DNA from 2 places in the Pelosinus fermentans DSM 17108 genome. Region 2 is predicted to be linked to the other one. Evidence: riboswitches for the same ligand, from Rfam matches in the RefSeq annotation. Region 2 holds a riboswitch; the other holds the start of a gene.
What was found. A riboswitch is a leader RNA that binds a small molecule or an ion and turns the genes downstream of it on or off. The one in region 2 is predicted to bind cobalamin.

Region 1 (7,736 bases), 1.1 Mb from region 2:
AGATTGCCATAGGCGGCAGCATAACCGCGATAACCCAGGCGAGGCCGCGAAACATACCTAAGACTAATATACCAGTTAACCAGGAGGGAGCTCCTGCTAATTCAAACCAGATTAAAAGCTGATCCTGAAATGCAAAAAGCGTGTCAGCAATCATTTGAGAGGGAACATTTGCCCCTGCAATCGTAATCCAGAAGATGACGCTAAGTAAAGCAAACATGATAGGATAACCAAATAATCGGGAGGTTAAAACGTCGTCTAGCTTATGATCCCAACTGCGTGAATCAGTGGAATTTTTACTTACGGCTGGCCCTGCTATCATTTCAGCGTTTTGATAAATATCAGATACAATTTTATCACCTAAGTCGGGATTACTGAGGCGGATTTTTTCCGCCTCAGTGCATATTTCCTCCAGGGTGATCATAGGTTTTATTGCAGCGCTCATACAGCAACCTCCTGTAAGCGTGTTGAATGCAGATCAAAATCAAGATATTGACTGATGCTGTTGATAAAAGCTTTATCTCCATCTAATAATCGCAGCGCTACCCAGCGAGGGTTGAGATTCGAGCCGATTAATCTTGATACTTTTGGCAGAAGTTGTTGAATAGCATTTTCCACTTCAGAAGAATAGTTAATCTGTCTGGGAGCTGGGGTGCAAAGCCCTGTAGACATTTCATATAACTTTTGACGCAGGGTGTCGAGACCTTTTCCATTACGGGCAGCAGTGGCAACAACTGGTACACCTAAATCTTTTTGTAAAGCAGAGATATCGATCTTAATATTTTTCTTTTCTGCTTCATCAATCAGATTGACGCAAACAATAATCTTCGGTGTGATTTCCATGACTTGCAATGCCAAATTAAGATTGCGTTCAAGGCAGGTAGCATCTAATACTACTAGTGTTGCATCCGGTTTGCCAAAACAAATAAAGTCTCTGGCAACTTGCTCTTCTACTGTATGGGCTAAGATCGAATAAGTGCCAGGTAAGTCGATCATTAAAAAAGAGCGATCGAGATACGTAAAACTTCCTTGAGCATTATCAACGGTTTTTCCAGGCCAATTTCCTGTGTGCTGATGTAAGCCGGTTAGCGCATTAAAAACAGTGCTTTTTCCTACGTTAGGATTACCAGCTAAAGCTACCGTAAATTGCCCAGGAGTCGTTGAAATTCCAAAATGCTCACTCAGAAATTTCTGATGTTCTTCAATCGTAGAATTGCTCATTCTCATTCTCCTCCTAAATTTGTTGGCTACAGTTATAACCAGGATTACATCGGATTCACATGAATTTGACTGGCGTCTTCACTGCGCAAAGCAATGAGAGTATCACGTACCATATAGGCTACAGGGTCACCTGCTGGGCTTTTGCGAATGCATTGGACAGGCGTTCCTGGTACCATACCTAAGTCTAGAATGCGGCGGCGCAGTAAGCCTTGTAAATTAAGGGATACGATCTGGCATACAGATCCTATGCCCAGTGTTGATAATGGAATTGTTGTTAATGCAGTATTCATTATAAATCCTCCTTTGGCAAAATGGTTTCATATTAGCCATGGCTAACATTTATAGGAAAAAATATGGTTAGCCGCGGCTAACATATAAGTAAGGGAATCTAATTTAGTATATGAACAGCAAAAGATTTGGTTACTTGCATTCACTTGATTAATAATATAAATATTTGACAGATGTTTTAATTATTGTTAAAATGATAATGATTATCAATAATTAAAAGAAAAATAAGATGGTTATGCTCATAAAACATATAAACATGAAGTGAATTTGTTTATTTAAGGTTTAAAAGGAGGAAGATGGATGTCTGTATGGGTAACAACTGATAACCGACAAGTATATATGAATGTAAGCGGTGATGTATTTGTAGAGCATCTTAATTTTCTGGAGCAAAATATGCTGAAGCATTTGCAGTATGGGTATCGGCGTATTGTGGTTAATATTAATAATATCGGACATCTTGATCATGATGGTATCCATGTTTTTCAATATGTGCGTGAAAAGATGCTAAAGCATGGCGGAGAATTGATTATTGAAGATGAAAAAGGGAAATTAGCCATTTAATTCATGTCGGATGGAATGACATCTTGCTTAATAACATGAGATTTTAAAGGGGATTTCCTCCGTTTATCTATTTATTGCAAAAAACTCCAACAGTTGACAAAGAGCGGATTCTATTGTAAAGTATCGATGAGAATGGCTATTACAATTATATATTGCTGGTATAGGTGCCCTTCGGGGCTTAATAGGGAAGTTTGGTTCAATGCCGACACGGTCCCGCCACTGTAATGAGGAGCAAACCCATGTTGTGCCACTGAGATGATATCTTGGGAAGGTTTGGGGGAGTGATGATCCAGAGTCAGGAGAACTGCCTATATAACAAATCACCGATATGACCTGCGAGAGATGGGGATGGGATTTATGCGAATTGTCGTATTGTTTTCTGCTTGCGTTTTACTCTCGGTTTATGCCGAGAGTTTTTTTATTTTATAGAGAGGAGAGGGTGATTTGAAGGGAAAAGAACTCGTACATCGTTTAATGCAGATGCTTATTACTCTTTTCGGTGTGAGTCTGCTGACATTTTCTCTGATGTATCTGTCACCGGGTGATCCGGTAGAGATGCTGTTGGAGGTAGCTGACACAATTGTTTCAGAGGATACAATTGCCGAGACGCGGGCACAGCTTGGATTGGACAAACCATTTCATGTACAGTATTTCCGCTGGCTCGCAGGTGTCTTACAGGGAGACATGGGCATGTCGTATTCGGCAAAAATGCCCGTAGCTGACCGACTCTGGCAAAGCCTGCCGGGAACTATGGTGCTTGCTGCCTCGGCGACGGTGACAATGCTTCTGATCTCGGTTCCGTGCGGGATACTATCGGCTGTATATCGAAACCGCCCGCTGGATTATCTTATTCGCGGCACTTCGTTTTTGGGCGTATCCATGCCGAGCTTTTGGGTAGGACTCATTTTGTTGTATGTTTTGGGGCTGAAGCTGAGATTGTTTCCGATAGCGGGCGGAGAGGTATCATTCGACAGGATGATTCTTCCCACGTTGACGCTGGCCATTGCGATGGCAGCTAAATATACGCGGCAGGTGCGTACAGCGGTTTTAGAGGAACTGGGACAGGAATATATCACCGGAGCACGGATACGAGGATTTCCTATGCACAAAATTCTCTGGCGCCATGTGCTGCCAAATGCATGCTTGCCGCTTATTACGCTTTTAGGCCTGCAAATTGGCTGGCTTCTGGGCGGCGTGGCTGTCATTGAGATGGTCTTTTCCTGGCCCGGACTTGGCAAAATGGCAGTACATGCCATTGAGATGCGTGACTATCCTTTGGTACAGGGGTTTGTTCTCTGGATTGCAGTTTTGTATATGGGGATCAATTTGTTGGTCGATATTTCCTATACGTATCTTGACCCGCGGCTGAAGAAAGGGGGATGCTGAATGGGAAATTTGACAAAGGATAAGTTCTTGTTCTGGCTTTATACATTTTTTGTCCTTTTGATTCTCGGCTTTGCAATTTTTGCGCCATGGTTGGCTCCTTACGATCCGTATGATGCGGTGATGCGGCATTCCCTGCAGGCACCCTCTGATGAGCACTTGTTTGGGACGGACAAGCTAGGGCGGGATTGTTTGTCACGTATTATTTATGGGGCACGCACTTCGCTGATGATGACGCTGTCGCTGGTCGCCGTGATAACGGTGGTGGGAACTTTTATTGGCGTGTTGGCGGGCTACATGGGGGGAAAGGTAGATACCGTACTTATGCGCATTGTCGATATGATGCTGGCTTTTCCAGGAATCGTGCTGGCTATTGCTATTGCCGGCATGCTGGGCGGCAATATCATCAATGCAATTTTGGCGTTGGCGGCGGTCAGCTGGACTAAGTACGCTCGTTTGGGGCGCAGCCTTACGCTAAAGCTGCGTCAGCGTGACTTTATTGCCGCGGCTGTAACAAGCGGGTCAAGACCGCTCCATATTCTATGGCGCCATATTTTACCCAATATCCTGCCGACAATTGTTGTGACGGCCGCGATGGACATCGGTACAATGATCATGGAATTGTCCGGGTTGTCCTTTTTGGGTTTTGGCGCGCAGCCGCCGACGCCGGAATGGGGTCTTATGCTCAATGAGGGAAGACAGCATATCCAAACAGCTCCTTGGCTGATGCTTTATCCGGGGGCAGCAATTCTGATGGTAGTAACAATTTTTAATCTATGGGGAGACAGCCTGCGCGATATCATGGACCCGCAGCGGGCAAATTGAATAAATACAGATGAGAAAGGATGAGATTTCTTGAAAAGATTAGGAAAGTTAACCTGGGTACTTATGATAGTGTGTTTGGCGGCGGTCTTTATAGCGGGGTGCGGCGGCAGCGGTAAAAAGGAAGCCGACACAAAGACTCTGAAAATTGGTGTAACCAACTTTGCCGATTCACTGGAGCCGACAGAAAATTATTTTGGCTGGGTTGTCATGCGCTATGGCATCGGGGAAAGCCTGGCGAAATTTGATGAAAAGATGAATGTACAGCCGTGGCTGGCTGAAAGCTGGCAGATCAGTGGCGACCACATGACCTGGACATTTAAAATTAGGGATGGTGTGAAATTCTCGAACGGTAAACCGTTGGATGCGGCTGCTGTTAAGGCATCGCTAGAAAGAGCTTTTGCCAAGAATAAACGGGCAGTAACGTTTTTTAAGTATAAAGAAATGAAGGCTGAGGGCCAAACGCTTACCATCTTTACGGAAAAACCGGAACCTAATATGCCGGGATTTTTAGCTGACCCGCTCTTTTTAATTGTGGATGTATCGGCTGAACCGGCACGTAATTTTGCAAAGGAAGGACCCATTGGTACCGGTCCGTATATGTGCAAGACTTTTGTCAAGGATAAAGCAGTTATGGTGAAAAACCCTTATTACTGGGACGGCGTAGTGCCTTATGAGACGGTTGAAATTCCATCCATAGATGATCCGAATACACGGGCAATGGCTTTGCAGTCTGGCGAGGTGGACATGGCGGTCAATATTGCAGCAGGTGACATTGGTCTTTTTAATGATGCGGCGAAGTTCCATGTTGACAGAATTGCCTCGCTGCGCACCGTATTAGCTCGGATTAATCAACAAGGCGTTTTGGGCGATCCGAAGGTTCGTGCGGCATTTATCAGTGCCTGTGATAGAAAAGTGTACAATGAGGTTATTCTGAAGGGAACCTTTATTGAAGGCAAGGCGCCAGTCCCGCCGTCAATGGATTACGGTTTTGATCAGCTCAAGGATCCGAACAGCTATAATATCGAACGTGCCAAGCAGTTGTTGGCCGAAGCGGGCTGGAAAGATGCTGACGGTGATGGTGTATTGGAAAAAGATGGTAAGAAGCTTACGGTGGATTTTGTAGTATACAACAGCCGCGCTGAACTGCCCATTTATGCTGAGGCTGTGCAGTCTGATGCGAAGAAGGTTGGTTTCGATGTAAAAATCAAGACGGTGGACTATAACTTAATCGATAAAATGGGGATTAACGGCGAATATGGCCTTTTAATTTCAAACATTACGACTGCCAATACCGGCGATCCGGAGATCTTCTTAAATTGGTACTGGAAAACAAATACAAACGGCGATAATCCGCAGAACGGCTCCGGTTACAGCAATCCTGCACTGGATGCGAAGTTTGCTGAACTTTCCACAACGTTTGACCGTCAACAGCGCCGCCAGCTAATTATCGATTGTCAGCAGATCATTATGAACGACGGGGCCGCTTTGTTTCTGGGCTATCCGGAAACAAACATTATTAGTTCAACCTTGATTGAAGGTGCCCAGATGTATCCGTCCGATTATTATTGGCTGACCAATAAGATTAAACCCGCTAAAAAATAATATCACATAAAGGAGAACTGAAATGTTGCTAGAAGTATCGGACCTTTCAGTATCCTATGGGGAACGTGAAATTGTCCGGAATGTTAATGTATCGCTTGATGAGGGCGAGGTCCTTGCAATTGTAGGCGAAAGCGGTAGTGGCAAAACAACGGTTATCCGCGCGATTCTTGGCTGCCTGCCGCATGAGGGGCGTGTAAGCGGCGGGAAAATTCTCTTTGAAGGAAAAAATCTATTGGAGAATACCACTGCTGAGTGGTGTCGCCTCTGTGGAACAAAGGCAACTATGGTTTTTCAAGACAGCGGCAGCATACTGGACCCTATCGCCCGTATCGGCAGCCAATTCATAGAGTATATACGTGAACACTCGCCGTTGACAAAAAAGGAAGCAGCCAGGGCAGCAGAAGATATGCTCAGAAAAATGCACTTGCCTAATACGGAAAATATTATGAACAGCTATCCGTTTGAACTGAGCGGCGGTATGCGTCAGCGTGTTGGCGTGGCAATGGCGATGGTTTTTAAACCGCGGCTTCTGCTGGCGGATGAGCCGACCTCGGCTCTGGATGTGACAACCCAGGCGCAGGTAGTAAAAGAAATGATGGAGATTTGCCAACAAGATAAAACGGCAATCATTATTGTTACGCATAATATCGGTGTAGCAGCTTATATGTCGGATAAGCTGATCGTTATGCAAGCAGGCGAGATCGTAGAATCCGGTAGAACGGATGAGATTATCGCCCGGCCACAGTCGATCTATACAAAAGAACTGTTAGATGCGGTACCGCAGGTTGGAGGGAAAAGCTATGTCAGCTGACAAGGAGACGATTTTAACAATTGAGCATGTCATAAAGCGTTTTCCAATAGCTGATGGGTGCATACTGACAGCCTGTGATGATGTTTCGCTATCCCTTTATCAGGGAGAAACCCTCGGCGTTGTTGGCGAAAGCGGCTGCGGTAAAAGCACGCTGGTAAAACTGATCATGCAGCTCCATACAACGACAAGTGGGGCTATCTGCCACCGGGGCGAGGATCTGACCCGGCTTACGGGAGAGCGTATGCGGCAAAGTCGTCGGCATATCCAGATGGTGTTTCAGGATCCCTCGCAGGCCTTTAATCCAAAGATGAAAATAAAAGATATCCTTTGTGAGCCGCTGCGCAACTTTAAGCTGATAAAAGACCGTGAGGCGGAAAAAAAGGCTGAAGAACTTTTGCGTATGGTTGAACTGCCGGAAGAGTTTGCCGACCGCTATCCCGGCAACATGAGTGGTGGGCAGCGTCAGCGTGTCGGGATTGCCCGAGCGCTGGCGCTTGAACCAGAGATCCTGGTTTGTGATGAGGCGACCAGTGCACTGGATGTATCGGTGCAGAAAAAGATTATAGAGCTTCTGGTCAGAATACAGCGGGAAAAGAATCTATCCATGATTTTTATCTGTCATGATTTGGCATTGGTATCTCAGATAAGCCATCGTATTGCCGTAATGTATCTCGGTAATATCGTAGAGGTGCTTGCGGGCGACGTACTGAATGAAGCGAAGCATCCTTATACGAAGGCGTTGCTGCAGGCGGTTTTTCCTGTAAAGAAAAAAGAGGGCACAGTGGTCCGGTCGCTGGAGGGAGAGATACCAAGCCCTCTTGACTTGCCGCCAGGGTGCCCGTTTCAGAGCAGGTGTCCGGAGAGCATAGAAAGATGCGGAAGAGAAAAGCCGGTGCTCGAGGAGCTTTGGCCAGGGCACAGTGCCGCCTGCCATTTATTAAAGCTGTAATCAGGGAAAAACGACATTTAGCAGGACATGAAAGGAAGGTTACGATGGACGCCCCAAATATAGTGATTCGCAAGATTGACAATAATGATATTGCCAGTG
Region 2 (7,736 bases):
CACAAACAGAAACAAGTGTTAATATGTTAATCGATTATATGGGAAATGTCGCTGGTAAGATGGTAGTGAGAAACTATAATGAAAAACGTGAAGGCGATATTTATAAATCTTCTTTATCAAATGCCACAGCACGGAAAAATTTAGACTGGCAACCACATATGATGCTTTTAGAGGGATTAGCCAAAACATATCACTCCCTCATCTAAACCTTAAATTTTTCTTTGGGATATATTATTATTAACACGCAAATACATGACCAGCGTTGTTAAGTAATAATATATCCATTGCTGTTATAAATCCTATTCATCTAATTAATTCAACTTTCGGAGGTTGCGGACCAAATGTTTAAAAAGTTAGAAACTGGTTTTTGGCTGGTGGCTATAATTACATTATTAATCGTTTTTTTTAATTTGGGCGGAATCCCTTTGTTAGATCCTGATGAACCTGTATATGCAGAAACGCCTAAAGAAATGTTTAGCTTTAATGAATTTCTTTCCCCTCGTATTTATGGGGAGTATTGGTATGATAAGCCTCCCATGTATTATTGGTTAGTAGCTGCCTCTTATAAACTTTTTGGTATGAATGAATTTGCTGCTCGCTTTCCCTCTGCAGTATTAGCTGTTGCTTGTACAGTACTGGTATACCAATCTGGTCGCAGATTATTTAATGAACGAGCCGGTGTTGCTGGAGCGTTAGTATTAGCTACCAGTATTGAATTTTTTTATTTGGGAAAGGCTGCCGTAACTGATATTACTTTACTTTTTTTTCTATCTGCTTCTTTATTAGCTTTTGTAGAGAAAAAATATTATATTGCATATTTATTCGCTGGATTAGCTACATTAACGAAAGGACCTATTGGATTATTATTTCCTGGAGGAATTATCTTTTTTTATCTACTTATTACACGTAACTGGGCTTTATTAAAAAGTATGAAAATATTCTCGGGATTGTTGCTCTACGCTGCGATAGCTGCACCTTGGTATATCTTGATGTATAATATTCACGGAAGTATTTTTGTCGATACGTTTCTTGGCTTTCATAATATTACAAGGTTCACATCTCCAGAGCATCCTGAGGGTGTACTCTGGTATTATTATGTTCCAGTTCTTATTCTGGGTTTCTTTCCTTGGACAGGGTTCATAATTCAATCCATATGGAGTTCTCTAACGAAAAGTACATATGATTCTTCAACTCTATTATTTCTAAATATCTGGTCATTATTTATTTTTGCCTTTTTTACTATTTCTCAAACAAAGCTGGTATCCTATATTTTACCTATGTACCCACCATTATCCATGATTGTTGGTTGGTATATTGATCGTCTTTGGACATCACATGATAAAAGTCATTTTACAAGTTTGTCTATAGGTTTAAGTATACTAACTGCATTATTTATAGGAATTATGTTTATAGGGATTAAAGCTATGCCGCTATTGGCAAATGGCATATATATATCCGCCATAATTTTTATTTTAATGTCTTCCTTGGTAGCGTATTTTGGATGGAAAAACGAAATTCGTCTCGCTTTTTGGACTAAAATCATATCGATGACTTTATTTTCCATGGTTCTAACAGCTATACTGATTCCCGCTGCAGCGCCTATGTTCACAACTAAAAATATTGCTCAAGAATTTAACCGTCAATACGATGGCAAATCTCCAGTGTATGTAGTAAAATTCTTGCGTCCTGGTTTTGCTTTTTACACCAACGTTTATGGCAAGGAGATCGTGCTAGGTACCGATTTTAATGAGTTGATTCAAGAAAGCCAGCGTTCTTATTTTCTAATCAGAAAATCTGAATATGATCGTTTAACAGTTGCAACCCGCCAATCGATTATCATTTTATCTTGCATTAGTGACAAACTATTGTTGCTAAAAGAGTGATACTAAAAATGTGGGTCGAAAAATGTTCTCTACTATCAAAATAAAGTTTAACTTTTATATTTAATCAAAGAATAGCAGGAAATATTTATTCGCTGGTGGAATACATACAACATCAGAAGTTTAATGCCGAGTATAACAATAATTTAATATCTCTATGGGAATAGGTGCTTACGCTTAAAAGGGAAGACTGGTTAAAAGCCAGCACGGTCCCGCCACTGTATTGGGGAATGCAGCTAAGGAATACCACTGGGAAATCCCGGGAAGGTTTAGCTGTATAATGAACCAAAGTCAGGAGACCTACCTATTCTAGCACACCATTATGACTACGAAGGATAGGCAGGTGGTAGAATAAATTAATCACTTGGTTTATTGTACCCTCTGTCTGCAGGGGGATTTTATTTTGTCAAAAAAGATGAGATCAGGAATTACTACAGGTACTTGTGCAGCTGCTGCCACTAAAGCAGCCCTGTTAGCGTGGAAAGGTGAATCCCCCACAATGGTTGATGTTACATCACCACAGGGACATCTTATTAAAGTAGACATTGCCACAAGTCAACGCCTGAATACTGGTGGAAAAGCCAGTGTAATAAAAGATGCTGGCGATGATCCCGATGTAACACATGGCACAACTATATCTGCCGAAATAGAAATTAATACTACGAATGAAATAATCCTGCAAGCTGGTATAGGAGTCGGTATTGTAACAAAGCCAGGTCTATCTGTAGCTGTTGGACAACCTGCTATTAATCCTGGCCCACGTAAAATGATCATGCAAGCAATACAGGATGTATTACCTGATGGTCATGGCGTAACGGTTACTATTTCGATACCTGAAGGTGAAAAATTAGCAAAACGTACGTTAAATTCTACTTTAGGTATTATCGGCGGTTTATCGATTATAGGTACTACAGGCATTGTTGAGCCAATGTCAGAGGAAGCCTTTAAAAATTCACTGTCACCGCAAATATCAATGGTGAGGGCCTTAGGATATGATGAAGTGGTCTTTGCTCCTGGAAAAATTGGTCAGGATATTGCTATTAACCGATATCATCTGCCAACAGAAACGGTAATCCAAACTAGTAATTTTATCGGACATATGTTAGAAAGTGCTGTGCAATATGGTATGAAACAAGTATTAATTTTTGGGCACTTAGGAAAGCTCGTAAAAGTAGCTGCTGGAATTTTTCATACTCATAACCGTGTAGCTGATGCTCGCTTTGAAACTTTAGCCGCCTACATGGCTGCCCTTGGTGCTCCGCAGCAAGCTATACAAGAGATATTAATGTGCAATACTACAGAAGCCGCTATGCCCATAATTGCACAATTTAAATTAAATGATGTGTATCGTGTAATTGCTGAAAGAGTCAGCATTCGGGCTGAACGATATGTATTTGGTGATTTAAAAGTAGGTACCGCAATGATCACTCTGCAAGGTGATTTATTGGCGGTTGATGATACGGCACGAGAAATTGGAGGCAAGTTAGGATGGAACATAAAATAATAGTTGTAGGAATAGGACCAGGTTCACCTGATTACATCTTGCCAGTGGCTAGCCGCATCATTGCAGATGCAAAGGTGATAGCAGGCAGTAAGCGTGCTCTTGCAACCTTTGCTCCTGATCATGGGATTACTAAGGTAATTGACAATGACCTAAAAGGGGTATTAACATTTATCGCTACCTCCCTAATGGATAACGATGTAGTTGTAATGGTTTCCGGTGATCCTGGCTTTTATAGTTTTTTAGCTACCCTTAAAACCAAATTTTCCCCGGCACAGATAACGGTTATTCCTGGTATTAGTTCGATGCAGTTAGCTTTTGCCAGGATCACTGAAATCTGGCAGGATGCAGTTTTGATTAGTATGCATGGACGACAAGCCAAAGATATTGATCTGAATTATGATCCTGAAAAAAAACTTGGCATATTAACTGATTTTGAACAAAATCCTTTATATATTGCAAACGTACTCATTGGGCATGGGTGGCCATTACATTCAAAGGTATGGTTATGTGCTAATTTATCTTATGAAAATGAGAAAATTAAACACTTAACATTAGGTGAAATCAAAGAAGTCGATGGATTTGCTCATTGTGTAATGGTGGTGACAATATGACATATTTTCCAGGTATTAACGATGATGAATTTCTGCGGGGCGACATACCAATGACGAAGCAGGAAGTTCGTATCTTAGTTCTGAATAAAGCTAAGATATGCCCCACCGATATTATTATAGATATCGGTGCAGGTACTGGGTCTCTTTCAATTGAAGCTGCTCTTCAGGCTCCCCAAGGTACTGTATATGCTATAGAGCGTCATCCAGAGGGAGTTGATTTAATTCGTGCTAATGCTGTAAAATTTGGGGCGGCTAATGTTGAAGTCATTTCTGGAACTGCTCCAACAGTATTACAGAACATTCCAAAGGCTGATGTAATCTTTATTGGAGGCAGCGGTGGTCATTTACAGGAAATCTTAAAGCAAAGTAATTATTTATTAAAATCAAATGGACGATTAGTAATTACGGCAATTACCGTTGAAACTTTATATGAAGCTTTACATACTATGCAAGCTAAACCTGAATTTACCGTAGAAGCTTTCGGTATGCAAGTAACACGTATCAAACATATTAAAACAAGTAATATGCTGCAAGCTTTAAATCCAATTTATGTTATTACATCCACTAAGAATATCTGACTCTATTCGTTAGAGAATTTTAATTAATCAGGAGGTTCATTCATGCATGTATCATTTGTAGGAGCAGGTCCAGGGGACCCTGAGCTTATTACTGTAAAAGGACAACGTTTATTAGGTGAGGCAGATGTTATTATTTATGCGGGTTCGTTAGTAAACCCAGCCTTGCTGTCGCTAGCAAAGCAGGGAGCCTCTATTTATAATAGTGCCTCTATGACTTTGGATCAGGTTATAGAAGTTATGGAGAAGGCCACAGAACGTGGCCAGAAAACGGTTCGATTACATACTGGAGATCCAAGTATTTATGGGGCTATTCAAGAACAAATGGATGCCCTGGATAAGAAGAATATTTCTTATGAAGTGATACCTGGCGTCAGTTCTTTCTTGGCAACTGCCGCAGCTTTACAACGTGAATATACGTTACCTGATGTATCGCAAACGGTTATCATTACACGTCTTGAGGGCCGTACACCAGTGCCTGAAAAAGAAAAACTGGCTTTATTGGCCAGTCATAATGCTACTATGTGTATCTTTTTGAGTGTACATATGATAGACAGCGTTATGAAAGAATTAATAGATGGTGGTTATCAGCAAGATACTCCAGTAGCGATCGTACAAAAAGCATCGTGGCCTGATCAAAAAATCTTTAGAGGTACAGTTTCTACAATTGGGAAAATTGTCACTGATGCAAAGATTGATCGCACTGCGATGATTGTTGTAGGGCGCTGTTTAGACAGTCAATATGCACTTTCTAGATTGTATGCCCCCGAATTTGGGCATATGTACCGAGATGCAAAATGAAGTTAGCAATCATTTCCGTAACAAACCAGGGCGCATTACTGGGTGATGCATTAGCAGAAAAGCTGGCTAAACTGGGAAAAAAAGCGGATGTTTTTGCTAAAACAGGACGCAATCCAATAAAATCAATATCTTATGATTCATTAAGCAAGCTAATCGGTGATATATTTTCTAAATATAATGGATTTTTGTTTATAATGGCAGCAGGTATTGTAGTGAGAGTGATCGCTCCCCATATCTCTGATAAACGTGTTGACCCAGCTATTGTGGTAATGGGGGATAATGGAAAACATATAATTAGTCTATTGTCAGGACATATTGGTGGAGCTAACGAACTGGCACACTTAATTGCAGAAATTTCAGATGCTGAGCCTGTCATTACTACAGCTACCGATCTTGCACAAAAACCAGCAGCAGATATGTTAGCCATAAAACTGAATTTAAAGATAGAACCATTTACCCAATTAAAAACAATTAATTCTGCTATTGTCAATAATGATACTGTCAAATTTTTCTTAGATAAAACTTTGATCAATCAAAATCGATATGATCAAGAAGCAGCAAAACAAGGTGTTATTTTTAAAGATTTATCTCAATTACCTAATGAAAAATATGATGCCGCTGTTATTATTACGGATCAATCATTGCCCATCAACAAGAATCAATTATATTTACGTCCCTTGACTCTTGCAGTTGGTATAGGTTGCAGGCGCAATACTAGCAAGGAAGAAATCTTAGCAGCAATGAAAGATGCTTGTACACAAATTGGACGTAGTATAAACAGCATTTCAATTATTGGCAGTACGATTGTAAAACAGGATGAAGAAGGATTACTATCAGCCATACAACAGTTGAATGTACCTAGTATTTTCTTCGTTAACGAGCAATTGCAGGAGTGTATTGAAACATATCAATTAGAAGAATCAAATTTTGTTAAAAAAGAGATAGGAGTGGGAAATGTATGTGCAGCAGCAGCAATCTTAGCGGGACAGTCGAACAAACTTCTTCTTCCAAAGACCAAGTACAAGAATGTAACGGTGGCCATTGCCCCGGTCAAATAGCAGTAGTTGGAATAGGACCAGGCAGTTTGCTTGACATGAGTCCTAGAGCCAGAGAAAGTATTGAAAATGCGGATGTAATCGTGGGTTACAATACCTATGTTCAATTAGTTTCTGAATTATTAACTGATAAAAAAATTATCGGCACTGGTATGATGCAAGAAATTGAGCGCTGTCAAAGTGCCGTGGATCAAGCCTTAGCAGGAAAAAAGGTTGCCGTTATTTCTAGCGGCGACCCAGGTGTGTATGGCATGGCAGGTCTGGTTTTAGAGTTAGCCATGAAATACGAAGCAGCTATTCGCCCAGAAGTCATTATCATACCAGGAATAAGTGCCGTGGGAGCTTCTGCTGCCGTATTAGGAGCACCTCTCATGCATGATTTTGCTGTAATTAGCTTAAGTGATCTATTAACACCTTGGGACGTTATTAGAAAGCGGGTAGAAATGGCAGCAGCAGGAGATTTTGTTATTGCCTTATATAATCCAAAAAGTAAACGTCGTACCAGCCAAATTAGAGAAGTGCGAGAAATTGTACTAAAACATCGAACGGCAGCCACTCCTGTAGGAATTGTCCATCATGCCACTAGGGAAGGCGAAAATATGGTCATATCGAATCTTAACGACTTTACCCAAGAATTCATTGATATGTTCTCTTTGGTAATTATCGGCAATAGTCAAACCTATGTACAAGAAAATCGTATGATTACACCTCGTGGATACAAGTTATGATTTTAGTTCTTGGAGGAACAAAAGATGGACGAGATCTGGCAGCCTTATTAACCGAAAAAGGCTATCCAGTCGTAGTATCAGTTTTTAGTGATTATGGTCGTGATTTGATACAACTGGATAAAGAATTAGTGCATACTGGTCCTCTAGATACAGATGGATTTATTTCTTTCATCGGCATTAATCATATTCATTTAATTGTAGATGCTAGCCACCCGTATGCTATTAATGTTTCTCAAAATGCAATGAAAGCCTGTCAATCTACTGGCATATCCTATGTTAGATATGAACGCCCTAAAGCCCCTTTGCCAGCATATCATGGCTTACATGTTGTTCATGATTATGATGAAGCTGCAAAAATGGCATCCGCCTTAGGCAAGGTTGTCTTTCTCACCACTGGCAGTCGTCATCTCAAACTCTTTAAAAACACAAGCTGCCTGCAAAATCACAGGTTAATTGCCCGTGTATTACCCGAACCAAGCGTATTAACAGAGTGCCTATCTTTAGGCTTTAAGCCTAAGGATATCGTAGCAATGCAAGGGCCTTTTTCTCATAATCTGAATATCGCATTATTTCAAGAATATA

Region 1: linked by a shared signal. The riboswitch ahead of nikB (nickel ABC transporter permease) and the one ahead of cbiD (cobalt-precorrin-5B (C(1))-methyltransferase CbiD) in region 2 are both predicted to bind cobalamin.

What each region holds. Positions count from the first base shown of each region.
Region 1 covers NZ_AKVN02000001.1:3,740,404-3,748,139, reverse strand. The annotation lists gene FR7_RS17400 (nucleoside recognition domain-containing protein) at 1-442, opposite strand, end outside; gene FR7_RS17395 (FeoB small GTPase domain-containing protein) at 439-1,218, opposite strand; gene FR7_RS17390 (FeoA family protein) at 1,263-1,508, opposite strand; gene FR7_RS17385 (STAS domain-containing protein) at 1,807-2,067, shown strand; cobalamin riboswitch at 2,213-2,393, shown strand; gene nikB (nickel ABC transporter permease) at 2,512-3,453, shown strand; gene nikC (nickel transporter permease) at 3,454-4,275, shown strand; gene FR7_RS17370 (ABC transporter substrate-binding protein) at 4,339-5,877, shown strand; gene FR7_RS17365 (ABC transporter ATP-binding protein) at 5,900-6,688, shown strand; gene FR7_RS17360 (ABC transporter ATP-binding protein) at 6,678-7,637, shown strand; gene FR7_RS17355 (GNAT family N-acetyltransferase) at 7,595-7,736, shown strand, end outside.
Region 2 covers NZ_AKVN02000001.1:2,609,770-2,617,505, reverse strand. The annotation lists gene FR7_RS12060 (NAD-dependent epimerase/dehydratase family protein) at 1-206, shown strand, start outside; gene FR7_RS12055 (ArnT family glycosyltransferase) at 342-1,883, shown strand; cobalamin riboswitch at 2,029-2,202, shown strand; gene cbiD (cobalt-precorrin-5B (C(1))-methyltransferase CbiD) at 2,284-3,384, shown strand; gene cbiE (precorrin-6y C5,15-methyltransferase (decarboxylating) subunit CbiE) at 3,369-3,995, shown strand; gene cbiT (precorrin-6Y C5,15-methyltransferase (decarboxylating) subunit CbiT) at 3,992-4,573, shown strand; gene cobM (precorrin-4 C(11)-methyltransferase) at 4,616-5,371, shown strand; gene FR7_RS12030 (cobalt-precorrin 5A hydrolase) at 5,368-6,429, shown strand; gene cobJ (precorrin-3B C(17)-methyltransferase) at 6,456-7,154, shown strand; gene FR7_RS12020 (cobalt-precorrin-6A reductase) at 7,151-7,736, shown strand, end outside.